DNA from 4 places in the Pseudomonas sp. AC229 genome. Region 1 is predicted to be linked to each of the others. Evidence: predicted binding sites of a transcription regulator. Region 1 holds the regulator's gene; each other region holds the start of a gene.
What was found. Region 1 encodes FliA, which starts transcription of late flagellar genes. Its sites were predicted from a motif close to CTAAAGTTTNNNNNNNNNNNGCCGNTAA; they were not measured.
Positions count from the first base shown of each region.

Region 2: the regulator FliA is predicted to act here: its motif matches at 3,019-3,046, upstream of AC0IW7_RS13835 (methyl-accepting chemotaxis protein).
Region 3: the regulator FliA is predicted to act here: its motif matches at 3,606-3,633, upstream of AC0IW7_RS09160 (methyl-accepting chemotaxis protein).
Region 4: the regulator FliA is predicted to act here: its motif matches at 2,145-2,172, upstream of AC0IW7_RS16890 (methyl-accepting chemotaxis protein).

Region 1 is NZ_CEEDHK010000003.1:210,857-215,857, reverse strand. Features, by position in the region: gene AC0IW7_RS05870 (chemotaxis protein CheA) at 1-1,296, opposite strand, end outside; gene AC0IW7_RS05865 (protein phosphatase CheZ) at 1,308-2,096, opposite strand; gene AC0IW7_RS05860 (chemotaxis response regulator CheY) at 2,116-2,490, opposite strand; gene fliA (RNA polymerase sigma factor FliA) at 2,575-3,321, opposite strand; gene fleN (flagellar synthesis regulator FleN) at 3,318-4,148, opposite strand; gene flhF (flagellar biosynthesis protein FlhF) at 4,263-5,001, opposite strand, start outside.
Region 2 is NZ_CEEDHK010000009.1:27,113-32,113, reverse strand. Features, by position in the region: gene AC0IW7_RS13840 (DUF2207 domain-containing protein) at 1-863, shown strand, start outside; gene AC0IW7_RS13835 (methyl-accepting chemotaxis protein) at 1,017-2,957, opposite strand; gene aroQ (type II 3-dehydroquinate dehydratase) at 3,226-3,666, shown strand; gene AC0IW7_RS13825 (shikimate dehydrogenase) at 3,669-4,523, shown strand; gene AC0IW7_RS13820 (TRAP transporter small permease) at 4,587-5,001, shown strand, end outside.
Region 3 is NZ_CEEDHK010000005.1:216,413-221,413, reverse strand. Features, by position in the region: gene AC0IW7_RS09170 (acetyl-CoA C-acyltransferase family protein) at 75-1,253, opposite strand; gene AC0IW7_RS09165 (MFS transporter) at 1,280-2,542, opposite strand; gene AC0IW7_RS09160 (methyl-accepting chemotaxis protein) at 2,837-3,553, opposite strand; partial or broken gene AC0IW7_RS09155 (methyl-accepting chemotaxis protein) at 3,698-3,901, opposite strand.
Region 4 is NZ_CEEDHK010000012.1:1,658-6,658, reverse strand. Features, by position in the region: gene AC0IW7_RS16900 (AI-2E family transporter) at 1-842, opposite strand, end outside; gene AC0IW7_RS16895 (DUF2066 domain-containing protein) at 869-1,945, opposite strand; gene AC0IW7_RS16890 (methyl-accepting chemotaxis protein) at 2,241-3,854, shown strand; gene purM (phosphoribosylformylglycinamidine cyclo-ligase) at 4,031-5,001, shown strand, end outside.

The DNA of each region.
Region 1 (5,001 bases):
CTTGATGGGCTGCATGCGGGTTTTCATCACCGCGGTTTGCAGATCCGCCGTGACCACGTCGAGGTTGGATACGGCCTTGGACATGTTCTCGTCGCCGCTGTTAAGCCCCAGGCGCACCAGACGGTTACGCACCAGCACCAACTCGCCGACCATGTTCATGATTTCGTCCAACCGCGCGGTGTCGACGCGCACGGTGGTTTCCGCTTCGGCAGCCGGGCCGGCTTTATCAGCGGCGGCAGCAGCAGCGGGCGCAGGGGCCGGCGCAGCGGCAGGTTTAGCCGGGGCGGCAGGTTTGGGCGGCTCGGCTTTCGCGGCAGGCTTGGGCGCAGGTGCAGCGGCTTTCGCCGGCGCGGCGGCGGCCGGCACTGGCGCCTGGGCAGCGGGTTCTACGAATTTGCCTTGGCCGTGCAGTTGATCCAGCAAGGCTTCGAATTCGTCGTCGGTAATGTTGTCACCCGCGCCACTCGCCGCCGGCGTTGCCGCTGCTACTGGCGCGGCGGGTGCTTGCGGTTCAGCGGCGGGTTCTACAAATTTGCCTTTGCCATGCAACTGGTCCAGCAGCGCTTCAAATTCGTCATCGGTAATTTCATCGCCACCACCGGCAGCAGCCGGGGCTGCACTGGCAGGCGGTGCGCTAACCGGGGCAGCGGGCGCGGCCGGGGCAGCAGCGAACTGGCCCTTGCCGTGCAACTGGTCGAGCAGCGATTCGAATTCGTCGTCGGTAATTTCATCACCGCTGGCGGCTGCGACCGGCGCTTTGGGCTCGTCGTGCAGGGCATCGAGCAACTGCTCGAATTCGCTGTCGGTGATATCGCCGGAGGCCTCTGCCGCAGCAGGCGCTTCTGCCACTTCAGGTTCGGGTTCAGCGTCTGGCTCGGCGGTCGCACCGGCCAATTCTGCGGCGCTTTGCGGCTCGGCCAAACGCGCCAGCGCCGCCAAAAGTTCCGGCGTGGCCGGTGTCGGCGTGGTGCGTTCGCGCACTTCAGAAAACATGCCGTTGACGGCATCAAGAGCTTCGAGAACGACGTCCATCAATTCCGAGTCAACGCGCCGCTCACCCTTGCGCAGGATGTCGAACACGTTTTCGGCAATGTGGCAGCACTCCACCAGCTCATTGAGCTGGAGGAAGCCGGCGCCACCTTTGACGGTGTGGAATCCGCGGAAAATCGCATTGAGCAGATTGGAATCATCCGGACGGCTTTCCAGCTCGACCAATTGTTCCGATAACTGCTCAAGAATTTCGCCGGCCTCTACCAGGAAGTCCTGGAGGATTTCTTCATCGGCGCCGAAGCTCATCTGTGTGCTCCCTAGAATCCCAAGCTTGATAGCAGATCGTCCACGTCGTCCTGATTGGAAGCGACGTCTTCACGCTTATCGGCATGAATCTGCGGACCTTCACCATGAGAAGGCTCTTTTTGTTGTTCTTGCTCGGCGCGCAGCACGGCATGGTCGTGCTCGATACCTGCGAAACGGTCCACTTGGCTGGCCATAAGCACCAGTTTCAGCAGGTTGCTTTCCACTTCGGTAACCAGTTGCGTCACGCGCTTGATCACCTGACCGGTGAGGTCCTGGTAATCCTGGGCGAGCAGAATGTCGTTGAGATGCCCCGACAATTTGCTGCTGTCACGTTCGCTTCGGGCGAGAAACAGTTCGATGCGCTTGGCCAATTCGCGGAAGGCTTCGGCACCCAACTCGCGGCGCATAAAGCGACCCCAGTCGGCGCCCAGCGCAGTGGCTTCATCGTTGAGGTCGTTAACCAGCGGCGCACTCTGCTCCACCAGATCCATGGTGCGATTGGCCGCTTTCTCGGTCATCGTCACGACATAGTTCAGGCGTTCGGTGGCGTCGGTGATTTGCGACACTTCCTTGGCGTGTGGCACGCGTGGGTCAAGTTGGAAGTTGACGATGGCGTTGTGCAGCTCACGCGTCAGTTTTCCCACTTCGTGGTAAAGACCACGGTCGCGCACTTTGTTGAGCTCATGGATGAGCTGCACCGCTTCGCCAAAATTACCTTTTTCAAGGCTCTCAACGAGCTCGCGGGCATTGGATTTTAGGGACGACTCAAGGTCGCCCATGGGTAGATCGTCGTGCGCCATATTGCCCCCACGGCCGGGATCAGCCGTTAACACGCTCGAAGATTTTTTCGATCTTCTCTTTCAGCACTTGAGCTGTGAACGGCTTCACTACGTAGCCATTCACCCCGGCCTGCGCCGCTTCGATAATCTGATCGCGCTTGGCTTCGGCAGTCACCATCAGCACCGGCAGGTGCTTGAGACGGTCATCGGCGCGAACCGCACGCAACAGGTCGATACCGGTCATTCCCGGCATGTTCCAGTCAGTGACGAGAAAGTCGAAGCTGCCGCTTTGCAGCATGGGTAAAGCGGTGGTTCCGTCATCAGCCTCAGCGGTGTTGGTGAATCCCAAGTCACGCAAGAGGTTCTTGATGATCCGTCGCATCGTTGAGAAGTCGTCAACGATGAGGATTTTCATGTTTTTGTCCAAGTCGACCTCCGTACAGTCCTAAACGCACCCAGCACCTGGATGCGCGTTGAATCGAGAAACTGGCAGTGCCGCTCAGCTAGCGCGCCACTCGCTCAAGCGTGCACGCAAACGAGCGGCACACTGGCTATGCAACTGGCTGACCCGCGATTCGCTGACCCCCAGCACTTCGCCAATTTCCTTGAGATTCAGTTCTTCGTCGTAATACAGCGACAACACCAACTGTTCACGTTCAGGCAGTCCAGAGATGGCCGCCGCCAATGCCGATTGGAAGCGTTCATCTTCCAGATCGCGCGAAGGCTCGAAGTGGGTAATGCCAGCGTCTTCACGCAGACCTGTGTGCTCGCCGTCCTGAAGAAGGTCGTCGAAACTGAACAAGCGGCTGCCCAAAGTGTCGCCAAGAATGCCGTAGTAATCCTCGAGACTCAATTGGAGTTCGGCCGCAACTTCTTGATCTTTAGCGTCTCTACCCGTTCGGGCTTCAATTTTTCGGATTGCGTCACTGACCATGCGACTGTTGCGGTGCACCGAACGCGGTGCCCAATCGCCCTTGCGCACTTCATCCAGCATAGATCCACGTATGCGAATGCCGGCGAAAGTTTCAAAACTGGCGCCTTTGCTGGAGTCGTATTTCTTTGACGCTTCAAGCAGACCGATCATGCCGGCCTGGATCAGATCTTCCACCTGCACACTTGCCGGCAGACGTGCCAGCAAGTGGTACGCGATGCGTTTGACCAGAGGCGCGTAACGCTCGATCAACTGGTGCTGGGAGTCCTGCGCCTGTGCCTTGCTATACATACGGAGCCCATTGCCTGATGTCATACGGCCGTATCAGCAAGCGGTTGCTGGACCAGACGCTCCACGAAGAACTCCAGGTGCCCGCGCGGATTGGCTGGTAACGGCCAGGTGTCGACCTTCTGCGCGATGGCCTTGAATGCCAGCGCGCACTTGGAGCGAGGGAAGGCCTCATAAACTGCGCGTTGCTTCTGTACCGCCTTGCGTACCGACTCGTCGTAAGGCACAGCGCCGACGTATTGCAAGGCGACGTCGAGGAAACGATCAGTCACTTTGGTCAGCTTAGCAAAGAGGTTGCGACCTTCCTGTGGGCTGTGCGCCATATTGGCCAGCACGCGGAAACGGCTCATGCCGTGGTCGCGGTTCAGCAGTTTGATCAGGGCGTAGGCGTCGGTGATCGAGGTGGGCTCATCGCACACCACCACAACCACTTCCTGGGCCGCGCGCACAAAGCTCACCACCGCATCGCCGATACCGGCGGCGGTGTCGATCACCAATACATCGAGGTTGTCACTGATGTCGCTGAACGCCTGAATCAGGCCAGCGTGTTGCATGGGCGTGAGCTGCACCATGCTTTGCGTGCCGGAGGCTGCCGGCACGATGCGGATGCCGCCCGGCCCTTGCAGCAGCACGTCGCGCAGTTCGCATTCGCCACTGATGACGTCGGCCAGGGTGCGCTTGGCCGACAGGCCCAACAGCACGTCGACGTTGGCCAAGCCGAGGTCGGCGTCCATTAGCATCACACGCCGACCGAGGTCAGCCAGGGCCAGGGAAAGATTGACCGATACATTGGTCTTGCCGACGCCACCCTTGCCGCCAGTCACCGCGATCACCTGTACGGGATGCATACCCATGTTATCTACACACCTTGTCTAGCTCGACTGAGGCCACTTGGCTGATTACGTTCAGGCCCGGCACCGGGCCCACCTGAACGACTAAATTTCGTTACTGCTTTGCTCTACAGCGAATCAGCCTGCGCGACGCGCCGGGTTCTGGTACAGCCCGGCGAACATGTCGGCCATGGCGTCTTCACTGGGCTCCTGAGGCGCCTGCAAACTCACGGCGCGACTCACCAACTGATGACTGCGTGGAACGTGCAGATCATCTGGAATGCGCGGACCGTCTGCCAGATAGGCTACCGGTAGATGCTGGCTTATAGCCAGACTTAAAACCTCGCCCAAACTGGTCGCTTCATCGGCCTTGGTAAGAATACAGCCACTCAGACCGCAACGCTTATAGCTATGGTAGGCCGCCTTGAGCACTTGGCTCTGGCTGGTAGCGGCCAGAACCAGATAATTTTTCGATTTGACCCCACGACCCGCCAAGGTTTCCAACTGCATGTGCAGCGCCGGATCATTGCCCGGCAAGCCAGCGGTATCGATCAGCACCACACGTTTGCGCGCCAATGGTTCCAGCGCTTGGGTCAACGAGGTGCCGGGGTCCACCTGGGTCACTGACACATTAAGAATGCGGCCCAAGGTTTTCAGTTGTTCCTGAGCACCGATGCGGTAACTGTCCATGCTCACCAGCGCCACGTGTTGCGCGCCGTATTTCAAAACATAACGCGCCGCCATTTTTGCCAGTGTAGTGGTTTTACCCATACCAGCCGGGCCAACCAGCGCGATCACACCGCCCTCTTCCAGCGGCTCGACTTTTGGCGTTTTGATGGCGTGGGCCAGGTGGGCGAGAATCATGCGCCAGGCCTGA
Region 2 (5,001 bases), on a different contig from region 1:
CGAAGAAGATTCGTGTCGGTGAGAAGTACGTCAGAGCCTTGAGCAATGCGCTGGATGCCCACAGCGAAAAGCTCCGCGAATGGGGCGACACGCTGTTCAGCAAAAACCGCAAACCCTGGTGGTTCGGCTTGTTGGGCGCCCTGCTAGCGTTTGTGGCGATGGGGCTGCTCGGCGACCCGGTGGTGCTGTTCAGTATTTTTCCGATCGTGCTGATTTCCGTCGGTGTCGGCTTGAGCGTTTGGGGTTGGCGCATGCTGACGGGCACGCCCCGCCAATTCATCGGCGTGGTGCCGCTGCTGTTCGGCTTGCCATTTGCCTTTGGCGGTTTGAGCCTGCTGGTGCTGATGTTCAACACCACCTCGCCCATCGCCACGGTCAGCGTGGTGACGATGCTGGTGTTGATCGTACTGTTCCGTGGTTGGCTGGAAGCGCCGACCGTAGAAGGCCGCGCGACGCTGGATGCACTGGAAGGCTACCGCGACTACCTGCAACTGGCCGAAAGCGACAGCCTGGCCCGTGCCGCCGATGCGCCAGCCATGAGCATCGCCTTGTACGAGCGACACCTGCCGTACGCCATGGCGCTGGGCGTGGAAGAACAATGGACCGCCCGCCTGAGCGCTGCGATAGAAAGCGGCGCGGTGCAATGGAGCGAGCCGACCTATCAGCCGGCGTGGTACCGCGACAGCAGCCGCTTTACCACGCCTGCGGCCATGACCAGCGCCCTGCTCGCCGCCGCCAGCAGCGCCTCGACACCGCCGCCGAGCCCCTCCTCCGGCTCAAGCTCAAGCTCGGGCAGCAGCAGTTCTTCCGGCGGCGGATCGTCAGGTGGCGGCGGTGGGGGTGGCGGTGGCGGTGGGTGGTAAATAGCGGGCGGCTAACCTGTAGGAGCGGCTTTAGCCGCGAGCTCTTGACCTCAGCCCAGGTATCACCATTTCCAGGCCCGGCCATCGCGGCTAAAGCCGCTCCCACAGGCTTCGCTGTCCTGTAGGAGCGAGCTTGCTCGCGAAGCTTTTGCTTTAAACCCGGAAGCGCTGCACCAGACTTTGCAGATGCCCACCCAGGCGCGCCAGTTCAACACTCGATGCGGCGGTTTCTTCGCTGGCAGCGGCGGTTTGTTCGGAGACGTCACGCACGTTCAAGACGCTGCGGTTGATCTCTTCGGCCACGGCGGTTTGCTCTTCGGCAGCGGTGGCAATCTGCAGGTTCATGGCCTGAATCGCCGATACCGTGCGGGTGATGCTGCCCAAGGCATCGCCGGCGCTGCGGGTCAGTTGCACGCTGCTGTCGGTGAGCTCGCGGCTGCTTTCCAAGGTACTCGCCACTTGCTGAGTGCCGCTTTGCAGGCCGCTGATCAAGTCTTCAATTTCTTCGGTGGATTGCTGGGTGCGCTGCGCCAGGCTGCGTACTTCGTCGGCAACCACGGCGAAACCCCGACCGGCTTCACCGGCACGGGCGGCTTCAATGGCGGCGTTCAGCGCCAGCAGGTTGGTTTGTTGCGCCACGGATTTGATCACGTCGAGCACGCTGCCGATTTTGTCGCTTTCGCGCTTGAGCTCGTTCATGGCATCGGTGGAGTCGCCCACGGCCACAGCAAGGCGCTCGATCTGCGCCACGGCTTCGCCGACAACCCGGTCGCCGTCACGGGCCTGCAAGTCCGCCGCTTTGGCCGCTTCGGAGGCTTCCTCTGCGTTACGCGCCACTTCCTGCACGGTGGCGGTCATTTCGTGCATGGCGGTGGCGACCTGGTCGGTCTCGATTTTCTGGTTGTTCACGCCGGCGCTGGTCTGTTCAGTCACGGCAGATAGCTGCTCCGCCGCGCTGGCGATTTGCGTGACGCCATCGCGGATGCCGCCAATCAGTTCACGCAAGCCCAACGTCATGTTCTGCATGCTGGTTTGCAGCTGGCCCAGCTCGTCACCGCGACGGGTTTCGATGTCGTGGCTAAGGTCGCCCGAGGCGATGCGTTCCACACGGCGCAGCACGGTTTGCAACGGGCCGACAATTTGCCGGGTGATAAACAACGCAGCGATCAGGCCCAGCACTACCGCAATCAACGAGGCCACCAGCAGCACGGTTTTCGCCTCGGCTTCTTCTTTGTCGCGCTTGGTGTTCTGACTGACGGTGAGCTGCGCGCAGGCGTCGAAAATCTGTTTGATTTGGACATCCAGAATGGTTTGCGCCGCCGCGATATTGGCCAGCGCCGCAGCGAACTGGCCGACCGTAGCGCGATAGCCGTTCAACGCATCGGCCGCTTTCTGCAAGCCGGCGGCCTGCTCGCTGGAAACTTTGTCCGAAAGGGTTTTCAGGTTGCCAAGTGCCTGATCGATGGCGGCTAGCGCCGGCTGTTGCAGCTCAACCCGGCCGCTGTACGTAAAGCCGCGCAGCTCGAAACGTGCGGTTTGAATCAAACTGTTCTGCGCGATCAGGGCGTCGAGCACTTGTTGATGCTGCTCGGCGTTTTCTTCGCTGACGGTCTCGGCACGAACCGCCGTCGAAACGTTGCCCACTTCCGCGACCGCCGCGTCGGCGAACTTGCCAAATTGGCCGCGCAGGGCTTCGCGGGTGGCGACGGCCTGGGTCATCTGGCTGAAGGCTTGGCGATACTGGCTGCTGGCATCGCCCGCCTGCTTGAGCAACACCAGGTCGTTCGGCGACTTCATGATCTGGTTGGCGCTCTGAACGCCGGCGTCGAATTTGTCGAGATTGTCGACCACGGCGGCGTTATGCGCGGCGTCGCTGTTTTGCGCGTAGGTCAGGCGAGCAATACGCACGTCGCGGGCAATGGCGCCCAGTTTGGAAATGGCCGCCAGCTTGTCGCCGCGCTCGAGCACCGAGCTCAACCCCAGCCAACCGGCCAGCGTGATTAACAGCGTGAGTAGCAGCACCGATGCAAAACCAAGAGCCAGTTTTGCGCCGACACTGATATTGCTCAGCGCCTGAGTAAGCCATCCAAACATGGGAGTCTCCAGAAAAACGAGGCAGAGGCGGCCAGCTCTAGTCGGCTGGCTCCTGCGCAATATATCGACTTATCCGACGCAACCTTAAGGAACATTTGGCGCCCTGATACTGGCACTGCTGCCGACTGCGGTGCCGATGCAAAAGTGGTCGATTATCGAACGGCGCACACAGCGCCCATTGACCGAATTAACCGGTTAGTACATTTTCTCCTACACGCTTTTGGCCGCTCGCCTGCCAGAACAACAATAAGAAATGGAGAACGCTTGTATGCCCCGTACCGTGCTGGTGCTTAACGGCCCCAATCTCAATATGCTCGGCACCCGCGAACCGGCCACCTACGGCCACGAAACCCTCGCCGATATCGCCGACCTGTGCCGCCGCACCGGCAGCGCGCTGGACCTTACCGTCGAGTTCGAACAAACCAATCACGAAGGCCAGTTGATCGACTGGATTCACCAGAGCCGTGGCCGCTGCGCCGCCATCGTGATTAACCCGGGCGCCTGGACGCATACCTCGGTCGCCATTCGCGACGCCCTGGTGGCCAGCGAATTGCCGGTGATCGAAGTACACCTCTCCAACGTGCACAAGCGCGAAGAATTCCGTCACCACTCGTACGTGTCCGGCATCGCCGTGGCCGTGCTCGCCGGGTTCGGCAGCAATGGCTATCGCATGGCCGTCGAACACGTTGCTCATCTGCTCAAGGCCTGACCATGTCCCGCACCCGCAGCATTCTGGCCGGCCTGATTGGCGCCGGCATTCAGGCCTCGCGCACGCCGGCCTTGCACGAGCATGAAGGCGACGCCCAGGGCATTCGCTACCTGTATCGCCTGATCGACATCGACGCCCTGAAGATGGGCCTCGACGACCTGCCCACCCTGCTCGACGCTGCCCAGCACACCGGCTTCACCGGCCTAAACATCACCTTCCCCTGCAAGCAGGCGGTGATCCCGCTGCTCGATGAGTTATCGCCGGAAGCGCGCGGTATCGGCGCGGTGAACACGGTGGTGTTCGAGAACGGCAAACGCATTGGCCATAACACCGACTGCCTGGGCTTCGCCGAAGGCTTCCGCCGTGGGCTGAGTGATGTCACCCGCGCGCAGGTGGTGCAGATGGGCGCAGGCGGTGCCGGCGCAGCGGTGGCCCATGCCTTGTTGATTGAAGGCGTTGAGCGGTTAACTATTTTCGACGTAGACGCCGGCCGCGCCAGCGACCTGGCGGCGAACCTCAACGCGCATTTCCCAGGCAACCGCGCGAGCGCCGGCGCCGACCTGGCAGCCGCCATGGCGAGCGCCGACGGCCTGGTGAACACCACGCCGATGGGCATGGCCAAACTGCCCGGTATGCCGGTGCCCAAAGCCCTGCTGCGTGCACCGATGTGGGTGGCGGAAATTGTGTATTTCCCCTTGGAAACGGAACTGCTGCGCGAAGCCCGCGCCTTGGGTTGCCGCACGCTCGACGGCGGCACCATGGCGGTGTTTCAAGCGGTAAAAGCGTTTGAATTGTTCAGTGGCGCGGCGGCAGACGCCGCCCGTATGCAGGCGCATTTTTCGGCGATGGGCGCTTAACGATCACGACCAAACGACACCCTTAACATGGCGCCCAGCGTTGGCGCTTACGAGATCACAACAATGACAAAAATGATCGATCTGTATTTCCGCTTTCTCAAGCTGATCGTCGTGCTGTGCATGCTGGGCATGGTGCTCATGGTGTTCGGCAACGTGGTCATGCGGTACGCCTTCAACTCGGGCATCACCGTGTCGGAAGAACTGTCGCGCTGGTTGTTTGTGCTGATGGTATTCCTCGGCTCGCTGATCGCCTTGCGCGAACGCAGCCACTTGGGCCTCGACCTGCTGATCAAAAAGCTGCCGCCATTCGGGCGCAATCTGTGCCTGGCCGTCGGCCATCTGCTGATGCTGTTTATCGCCTGGCTGGTGCTCAGCGGCAGTTGGCAGCAGGCGCGCATCAACCTCGATGTGGTCGCCCCCGCCTCGGGCCTGTCGATGGCCTGGTTCTACGGCATCGGTGTGCTGTTCGGCCTGACTG
Region 3 (5,001 bases), on a different contig from region 1:
CCACCCAAACGCGGCGAGGCACTTCTGCCAGCGGGACGGTGTGCAGAGACGGCTAGCGCCGCCCCGTAGCTTTCTCAATATCGCTCAAAAATCGCAGCGATCCCTTGCCCGCCGCCAATGCACATAGTGACTAAGGCGTAGCGTCCCTTAACGCGTTGTAGCTCGTGCAGCGCCTTCACCGTGATGATCGCCCCAGTCGCGCCGATGGGGTGTCCCATCGCAATACCCGAACCGTTAGGGTTGACCTTCTGCGGGTCTAACCCCAGCTCCTTGGTTACCGCGCAGGCCTGAGCTGCAAAGGCTTCGTTCGCCTCGATCACATCCATGTCGTCAATCTTCAATCCCGCACGCTGCAGTGCGATTCGAATCGCAGGTACCGGGCCGATGCCCATGAACAGCGGGTCAACGCCCGCGCGCCCATACGACACCAATCGCCCTAGCGGCTTGAGTTCACGCTGAGCAGCAGCATCGGCGCTCATCAGCAACAAGGCGGCAGCGCCATCATTAAGGCCAGAGGCATTTCCCGCCGTCACGCCGCCTTCTGGATCAAATGCGGGTCGAAGTTTTTGCAGGTCCGCGAGCTGCAAACCCGCCCGCACATGCTCATCTTCAAGAAACAAAACATCGCCAGATTTTCGCTTAAGCGGCACCGGCACGATTTGCTCATTAAAACGTCCCTCTGCAATGGCGTGTGCTGCGCGTCTATGAGACTCGAGTGCTAAGGCGTCCTGATCCTTGCGCTCGATCTCATAGAGCCCCGCCACCTTCTCGGCAGTAACGCCCATGTGCACAGAGTGGAAAGGATCAGTCAGTGCGCCAACCATCATATCCACCAGTGTGGTATCGCCCATTCGGGCTCCAAACCGTGTGCCCGCCGACGCATAAGGCGCGCGGCTCATGCTCTCTGCACCACCCGCAATTGCAACGTTGCAATCACCCAGCAAAATGGACTGCGCGGCGGTAATGATCGCCTCTAAACCTGAACCACAGAGCCGATTCAAGGTGAGTGCTGGCGCTTTTTGCGAAACACCGGCGTTTAACGCAGACACACGTGCTAGGTACATGTCTTTGGGCTCGGTATGAATCACATTGCCGAACACCACCTGGTCTACGTCCTCACCATTTACCGAGGCGCGCTTAAGAGCCTCGCGAATGACCAACGTGCCTAGCTCTGTTGGCGGAATATCTTTGAGCGAGCCGCCAAAGTCGCCAATGGCAGTTCGTACCGCGCTAACCACTACTACTTCACGCACGTGCTCTACTCCTTTCAAATAAATAATTAACGGCCGAATTCAACAGAGGAAGACGAGAGCGACTCGCTACCGCGGCCGTGCGAGTTCTCCTCGCGAGTCAGCGCGGGATATCGGCCCATGGCCAGGTAACACAGAGCAGCTGTCACAAAGCAGCCCGACGCCACCGCTAGGGCCACGTCGTAGTTACCGAAATGATCGTAAGCCTGACCAATTAGTGAGCCCGCTAGCGCTACGAGCGTGGCAATGAACAGCACGCTCAAGCCATATATCGAGGCGTAAGAGCGCATACCGAAGTAACGGGCAATCATGAAGGCCACCACATCAATCTCGGCGCCCTGGCCCAGCCCGAGAAGAATCAGTGAGACTGCCGCCATCGGCTTGGAGATATCAGGTTGCATTAGCAGCAAACAGCCAACTGCAGGACCCAAGGTGAATAAGCAGGCCACCAGTGGCGCCCAAATTCGGTCCACTAGCACTCCTGTTACTAACGCCCCCACTAGCGCGGACATTCCGACCAGCCCAATTGCGGCGGCAGCATCAGAAGCTGACAAGCCCTTACCAATCAACAACGGTTGAAACTGACTGAGCAAAGCAACAATCGGTGCATACGTAAGTGCGGCAGCTACGCAAATAATCACCACACGCGGGTTGCGTAACAGGCCCAACAGCGAGAGACCGCTCACGGCTTTTGCGCTACCTGCTTGGATTGGCTTAACGCTGTTACCGCGCACCCAAAACCAGGCAGCGGGTAGCGCCATAAGCAGAATTAGCGTACCTAACGCTAAGAAACCCATACGCCAACCGTATAGGGCAATTACAGCAAAGGTAAGCGAAGGCAACACAGCACCAGAGAGCGCTAAACCGCAGCGCGTTAGCGCCAACGCCACACCCCGGGAACCTTGAAATGTCCCGCTCACAATGCGGGTAAAACTGAGCCCAGTCGTGGTCACACCTGCCACGCTTAAAAATGTGTAGAGCAGGTAGTACACCCAGAGCGGGCCTTGCAGCAAAGCCAGCATAAAGTAGCTCAGCGCCGTCAATGCAGAACCCACCAGCAACACGGGGCGCACACCAATCCTGTCGATTAGTCGTCCGAGCACCGGGGACAGCAAAGCAGCAGCCAAACTAGCGTTCTGCGCCAAGGAAATGTCCCCACGGCTCCAGCCGAACGTTTCCTGCAAGGGCGAAACAAATAAACTGGACAGCGACGGCCAGACTGAAAACGAAACAGCAGTGCCGATTAATGCTGCTGCACCGACACGCCAGTTTTCCCGCCATTCGCTCATCATTACTTGGACCTGAGCAGGCCCGCCTGGTGAAGTCATGTGGTCGTCCCCTATTGTTGTTTTTCGCTGATTTGCAGACGTCAGCCCGTGGTCCGAGCCCAAAAGCTCTGCCAGGTCGGGAAGCTAACTGGTAATCGCGGTACCGGCGGAACGCATGCAGCACAAACTCAACGAGCTGAGTTAGTTGCTTCTGGACACGACCTCAGGGGCGCCAGGACAACTGCGCAACTGATAGGTTGTACGTGCCCTGCGTCTTAACTGTTAAGACGGCAATACACCTGCGCCATTCCTGGCCAATCAGGACACTCTGAATACGCCAATCACGTCTTTAAGCTGTGCTACCAAGACCGAAAGTTGCCGGCATGACTGCTCAGTATTTCCTGCGCCTGCGGCAGTACGCTCGCCCGCATTGGTGATTTCCAAGATATTGCGATCAATATCAAGTGCAACCACGTTCTGTTGTTCGGCGGCCGTAGCGATCTGCTGGTTCTGATCCAGAATCGTACGGGACGCATCAAGGATATTGGTCAGCGCTACCTTCACCTGTTCAGATTGCCCACGACACTGCTTAGCCATGCCATGCCCTACATTTATGGTCTTTACTGCAGCGGCCACACCACCCTGCAGGGTGCCAATCATCTGTTCAATTTCGGCCGTAGACTGCTGTGTACGCTTAGCCAGGGTACGAACCTCATCAGCCACCACAGCAAACCCCCTACCCTGCTCGCCAGCCCGCGCAGCTTCAATCGCAGCATTGAGGGCGAGAAGATTGGTTTGTTCAGCAATGGCCTTAATCACATCAATGACCTGGCCTATCTGCTGACTGTCTCGTGCTAACTGGTCGATAACCGAAGCCGACTTTTCCATTTCGCCTGCCAGTTCTTCGATTCCAGAAACCTGGTCATCAACCAAACCTTGCCCATTTTTGGTTTCTCTATCGACACGCTGCGCACTATCGACCGCCTCCGCGGCATTCCCTGCAACAGACTGGGAGGTGGCAGACATCTGGTTCATTGCCGTTGCCAACTGCTCAAGCTGGCTGCGTTGATCGGAGACAGCCTGAAAGCTATCTGCCGAGATGATCTCAACTTGGGCGGTGCGAGCGCCAACCTCTGCGGCTGTGGTGCTGACTCGCTGAATGAGGTGCCTGATTTTTTCAACACTTTGACTCAAAGTAACCCCAAGCTCACCCAGTTCATCCTGGCTTTTGGGGTTGTACTTGGCCGTCATGTTTCCGTTAGCCACTTGATCAAGCAAATCACCCAAACCTTGCAGTGATTGGCGGATGGAAATGTAGACGCCGCTGAACAGATAAAGAATCGACAGGAGCAACAGCGCCTCTACAACGGCCAACCCCGTCATGTAACTCAATTGGCTTTTTGATCGCTGGCTAAGGGAGTCGCTTATCCGGTCAACGATCAACGTGTTCAGATCATACGTACTCTGCATATCTCTACTGACCAACGAGTAGTAGTCCTGCCACGGCGTATCAAAACTCTCACTGACCAGCAGATTGTTTTGCACGCTATCCGACTGACCTTTCAGCGTTGCTAAACTCTCTGCCGCCGGAGCCGCTAGCGCAATTTGAGCAGAGGAGGAGCTATCGAGCAGGTCGGTCACCGCCTGTTGATATTCTTCCTGCAAACCATCAAGGGATAACAGATTTTGCTCCAAGCGCATTGATATCGAGGGGCCAAGATGACCATCCAACATGGCGATAGAACCGAGTGACCGATTGCTACCAATCAGTGCTGTCACGCGAGGGGTAGTGGCTGAAACAAATTCGGCGAGCTGGCGCACCGACCTGCTCGGGTCCTGAGAAAAGCCCGCCTCGGATAGAACGGCTTTAGTGAAGTTCAGTGATTTCGCTAACTGCTTGCGCCGCACGTCCAGCTTGGTAGACCAAAGCTCTTGTTGGCGCCCAGCTTCAAGCCCGGAGACCATGGCATCGCGCTTAGCCTCGAAAACGCCCGCTTTAGTTCGAAGCCCCTCCCAATTCATGCTCTTCAGTTTGTTTAAAGTCGAGGCCTCGATGACGTCAGCTTTGCCGATAGCATCACCGGCTCGCCCGGTAGTTCCATGTACAACCAACAACTCAGAAAGGTCGGTGAGTTCTTGTAACTGCTGACTGACGGCAAGACTGCTGCGCAATAGTTCGATGCCGCTAAGTTCGGTTCGCGTGATGACGATTTGCTCGTATGAGCCCTGAATCAAATAGTAGTTGGCAACCGCTAAAGGGATGAAGAACAGCAGGCCAATTAGCCCAAACTTCATCCGAAAACTCACCCGATTCATCAGCGTTACAGCCGGGCTTAGCATGAACTTCATGGTCACTCCCTCCACCGGCGTACCCGGTTTCTTATTGTCTGGCAGCAGCCCAAAATGCGTGGTGCAAGGAACAGGCGATCACCATGCGATGCGTCGCATGGTGATCGTCCGATAATTGAAAACAGCAGAATGGG
Region 4 (5,001 bases), on a different contig from region 1:
ACGGTGAAGACTGCGGCGATGCCGAGCAGTGGGTAGAACTCCGGGCCAAACTGGAACAAGCCAGCCGTAATGGCCGCACCGAAACCAATAACGAAGCCCATATACGGCACGATGCTGGCGAGCCCGGCAATTACGCCGATCAGCAAGCCCAGCTCCAGCCCGACCAGCATCAGGCCACTGGCGTAAATCACGCCGAGGCCGAGCATGACCAGCAGTTGCCCCCGTAGAAACGCGCCAAGCACTTCGTGGCATTCGCCCATCAATTGCACGATGAAGCCTTCGCGGCTGCGAGGGAGCAGGCCGCGCAGTTTGGCGACCATCACGTCCCAGTCGCGCAGCAGATAAAAACTCACCACCGGAATCAGCACCACGTTGCCCAGCCAGCCGAGCAAGGCCAGGCTCGAGGCGGTGGCCGAAGCCAGCACGGCGCCAACGATGTCGGTGGTTTTGCCCAAGTGCTCGGTAACGGCCGTTTTAACCTGATCGAACTTCCAGAAGCCATCGGCCAGCCCCAGCTTTGCTTGCACCCACGGCAAGGCGCTGTGCTGGGCCCAGTCGATCATCTGTGGCGCCAGCTCGTACAAGCGAACCAATTGCCTGCCGAGCATGGGCACCAGCACCAGCAGGGCGATCACCAGAATCAGGGTAAACACGCTGAACACCACGATCACCGCCCAGGTGCGCGACAGTTTCCAGCGTTCCAGCCGGTCGGCCAGCGGGTCGCCCATGTACGCCAGCAAAATGCCGATCAGAAACGGCGAGAGAATCGGGTGGATGGCATACAGCAAAACACCGAGCACAAGCAGCGCGGCAATCCATAGCCAATGACGTGAGTCAGTCATGCTCAACAACCTCAGGGGAGAAGAATTCACCAGCCGTAATGCAGCACGTTGGTTGCCGGTGCAGGCGCCACTGGCGCTGGAACCGGTGCTTGGCCAGCTGGCGCGGTGCTGGCGTCTACCGGCGCAGCGGCAACCGGTTCTGGCGGCAGCTCGCGCAGGCGAGCCAAGGCCAGCTGCGCACGCAGTTGTTCGGGGCTGGCTTTTACTTGATAGGTCAGGCGATCACCCACGGCGCTTTGCAGGCGGGCATCGAACGGTTCCAGCAGGCGTTGCAGTTCGGCGTAGCGGTTCAGGTCGGCGCCCTGGATATCCAGAGTCAACGCTTGCGCAGCGCCTTGCGCCGCCACGAAATGGGTGGCCAGCCGTTGGCTAACGGCGAGCATTACCGCGTCGGCCAGCGCATCGGCGTCGGCACCTTCGGCTTTGCCCTGCTCGCGGCTCTCGCCCAACCACAACCGCCATTGCGCCTGCCATTTGCCAGCATCTTCCTGAGCGGTGACGGCTAACAAGGCGTCGGCGCCATACCGGGCAGACGGTTCTTTCAGCGCATCGGCATTGGTCGCCGCCAGGTTTTCAGCGGTGCCGGCCAGTTGCTCGTTGAGGTCGGCAATCGGCAAACGCAGCGGCAAGCCTCGGTTTTGCGCAGCGCGTTGCAGCGCAGCGGCTGCCGGTTGACTGTCGCCAACCAGGCTGGCGCCTTCGGCCGTGGTGTTCAGCCACCAGGCCAACACCGCAGGGCGGTTCGCGCTCCACAGTGGAATACCGGCCTGACGCAGGCTGCGGTCGGTGCTGATGGCGTCGAAGTCGACCACCAGCACTTCAGGCGGACCGTTCTCGTAAGCGTATTGGCTCACCAGTTGCTGCGGGTCTTTGCGCAGTTCGGCAATGGCCGGATTGGTTAGGGCTTTGTTGTCGCCGGTCAGGCGCAGCACCAGCGTATCGAGGGCACTGCTGAGGGCGGCGGCGCGTTCTTGCGGTTGCTGGCTGGTCACCGGTTGGCGCACTTGATAGAGGTCTTCAACGCTCGCTGCGTGGGACGCGAGGCTGCACAACGACAAGCTCAGGGCGAGTAACGGGCTGAACAGTGAGGCGGACAAACGCATGATGGGCTCTCGGCTCGGAAAGGGGCGCCAGCGCTAGTGGCCAGTCGCATGACGGCGGTGCGGCGCTGCGAAAACGCGCCTTACCTTAATGCAAAGAGCCCTACCTTAAACAGGCGACTTGGGGGCTGTCGAGCGCATATAACCCGCACAACCGGCACGCCCTGACATTTGCGGCTTAACTAGCTAATCAAACGCCCCGCTCAACAAGCGCAGCGGCCGGCCGATACGCAGCACATAAGCACACTAGGCGAGCAGCTCGGGCGCCGTTTGGCCAACAAAGGAAGGGGTACTTGCGGTGTCGATAAAATTGCGTTTGCTGCTATTAACGGGTACCGGCCTGCTGGCTGCGCTGATTCTCAGCCTGGTTGGCTTCGTGGGTAACTACCACGTGGCCGATGCCGTACGAGCCAATCAGATCAGCCTCAATGCCCTGCGCAACCATATGGAAGCGGACATGATGCACGACGCCCTGCGCGCCGATGTGTTGGCAGCCATGTTGGTGGGGCTGGGCAAAAGCCCCACCACCGCTGCCGAAGCGCGCAGCAGCCTGGAAGAACACGCCGGGCATTTTCGCGAGGTGCTGGCCGACAACCTGAAATTGCCGGTGAACGAGGCAATCAAGGCTGGACTGAACACGGTCAAACCCAGCCTTGATTCCTACATCGCTGCCGCCGAAGCCATCGTCGCCCAGGCGCTCACCAACCCCGACGCGGCACAAGGGCAGTTGCCCACGTTCAACGCGGCGTTCAGCAAGTTGGAAGGCGAAATGGCCGCCCTCAGCGAGCTGATCGAAAGCAACACCGAGCAAACCGCAAAAGACACCGAAAGCGCCATCAGCACTGCCAACCTCACGCTGACCATCGTGTTGATAGCGAGCTTGGTGCTGTTGGTATTGCAAGGCGCATGGATCATTCGCGGCATTATGCGACCGCTGCTCGCTGCCAGTGAAATTGCCACCAGCATCGCCCAGGGCGACCTCAGCCGGCGCATCGAAGAGCCGGCTACCCAGGACGAAGCCAGCGCGCTAATCCGCAGCCTGGCCACCATGCAACGCGACCTGCGCGACATGATCGGCGTGGTGCGCAGCAATGCCAACAACGTCAACAGCCTCACCCAGCAACTCAGCGCCGGCTGCCACCAAGTCGCCAACAGCAGCACGCAACAAAGCGAGGCGTCCAACACTATGGCCGCCGCTGCCAGCGAAATGACCGCCAGCATCGAGGAAATTACCCGCCATGCCGGTCAGGCGCTGGACATGGCCAACCAGGCCGAGCGCCTGGCGAACGACGGCGGCAAAGTGATTCATCAAGTGGTGCAAGACATGGACGGCATTGCCCGCTCGGTGCAGCAATCGGCCCAGGTTATTCGCACGCTGGACCAAGAGTCCGAGCAGATTTTCAGCATCATCCAGGTGATCAAGGGCATCGCCGACCAAACCAACCTGCTCGCCCTTAACGCCGCCATTGAAGCGGCGCGGGCCGGCGAACAGGGCCGTGGTTTCGCCGTGGTGGCCGACGAAGTGCGCAGCCTGGCGGGCCGCACCAGCGCCTCGACGCAGGAAATCGCCGCCATGGTGCAGCGCATTCAAACCAGCACCCGCGAGGCCGCCAACAGCATGGAAGCCGGCGTTGCCCAGGTGGATAAAGGCATGGCCGTGACCGCCGACGTGGAACGGGCGATTCGCGAAATCCTGGCCGCCACGTTGAGCACCACGCAACTGGTCAACGACATCAGCCGCACCATCAGCGAACAAAGCCTGGCCAGCAACGAAATTGCCCATCAGGTGGAAACCATCGCCAGCATGTCGGTCAGCAACAGCACGGTGATTGGCAAAACCGCTGACACCACGGACGAGCTCTCGGGCTTGGCCGGCCAGTTGTCGCTGTCGGTCGACCGCTTTCGTTTATAGGGCAGGCCGGGGCAACTTTATTAATTTTCCGGCCATCCGGCTGCGCGGATGGCCGCCTACGGGCAAGCCTGATAAAATCGCGCGCCTTCGCAGACCGTGCCTCTTCTGCGCGCTGGCCTAGTGCCTACGCCTGTCTCGGTCGCTCCCCGAACATCCCTTTCTAAAGGCCTGGATCTATGAGCAAGCAACCCTCCATTAGCTACAAGGACGCCGGCGTCGATATCGATGCAGGTGAAGCCCTGGTCGAGCGCATCAAAAGCGTGGCCAAGCGCACGGCGCGTCCGGAAGTGATGGGCGGCCTGGGTGGCTTCGGCGCCCTCTGCGAGATCCCGGCTGGCTACAAACAGCCTGTACTGGTTAGCGGCACCGACGGCGTGGGCACCAAGCTGCGCCTGGCGTTGAACCTGAACAAACACGACAGCATCGGCCAGGACCTGGTCGCCATGTGCGTCAACGATCTGGTGGTGTGCGGCGCCGAGCCGCTGTTCTTCCTCGATTACTACGCCACCGGCAAGCTCAACGTCGACGTAGCGGCCACTGTTGTCACCGGCATTGGCGCCGGTTGCGAACTGGCCGGTTGCTCGCTGGTCGGCGGCGAAACTGCCGAAATGCCTGGCATGTACGAAGGTGAAGATTACGACCTGGCCGGTTTCTGCGTTGGCGTGGTGGAAAAGTCTGAAATCATCGACGGCTCCAAGGTGCAAACCGGCGACGCCCTGATCGCCCTGCCCTCGTCCGGCCCGCATTCCAACGGCTACTCGCTGATTCGCAAGATCATCGAAGTGTCGGGTGCCGACATCGAAACCATTCAGCTCGAAGGCAAAGCCCTGACTGAACTGCTGATGGCACCGACGCGCATCTACGTCAAACCGCTGCTCAAGCTGATCAAAGACACCGGTGCGGTAAAAGCCATGGCGCACATCACCGGTGGCGGCCTGCTGGACAACATTCCGCGCGTACTGCCAGACGGCGCTCAAGCCGTGGTCGATGTGGCCAGCTGGAAACGCCCGGCCGTGTTCGACTGGCTGCAGCAGCAAGGCAACGTCAACGAAACCGAAATGCACCGCGTGCTGAACTGCGGCGTGGGCATGGTCATCTGCGTGGCTCAGGAACACGTGGAAGCGGCTCTGACCAACCTGCGTGCCAG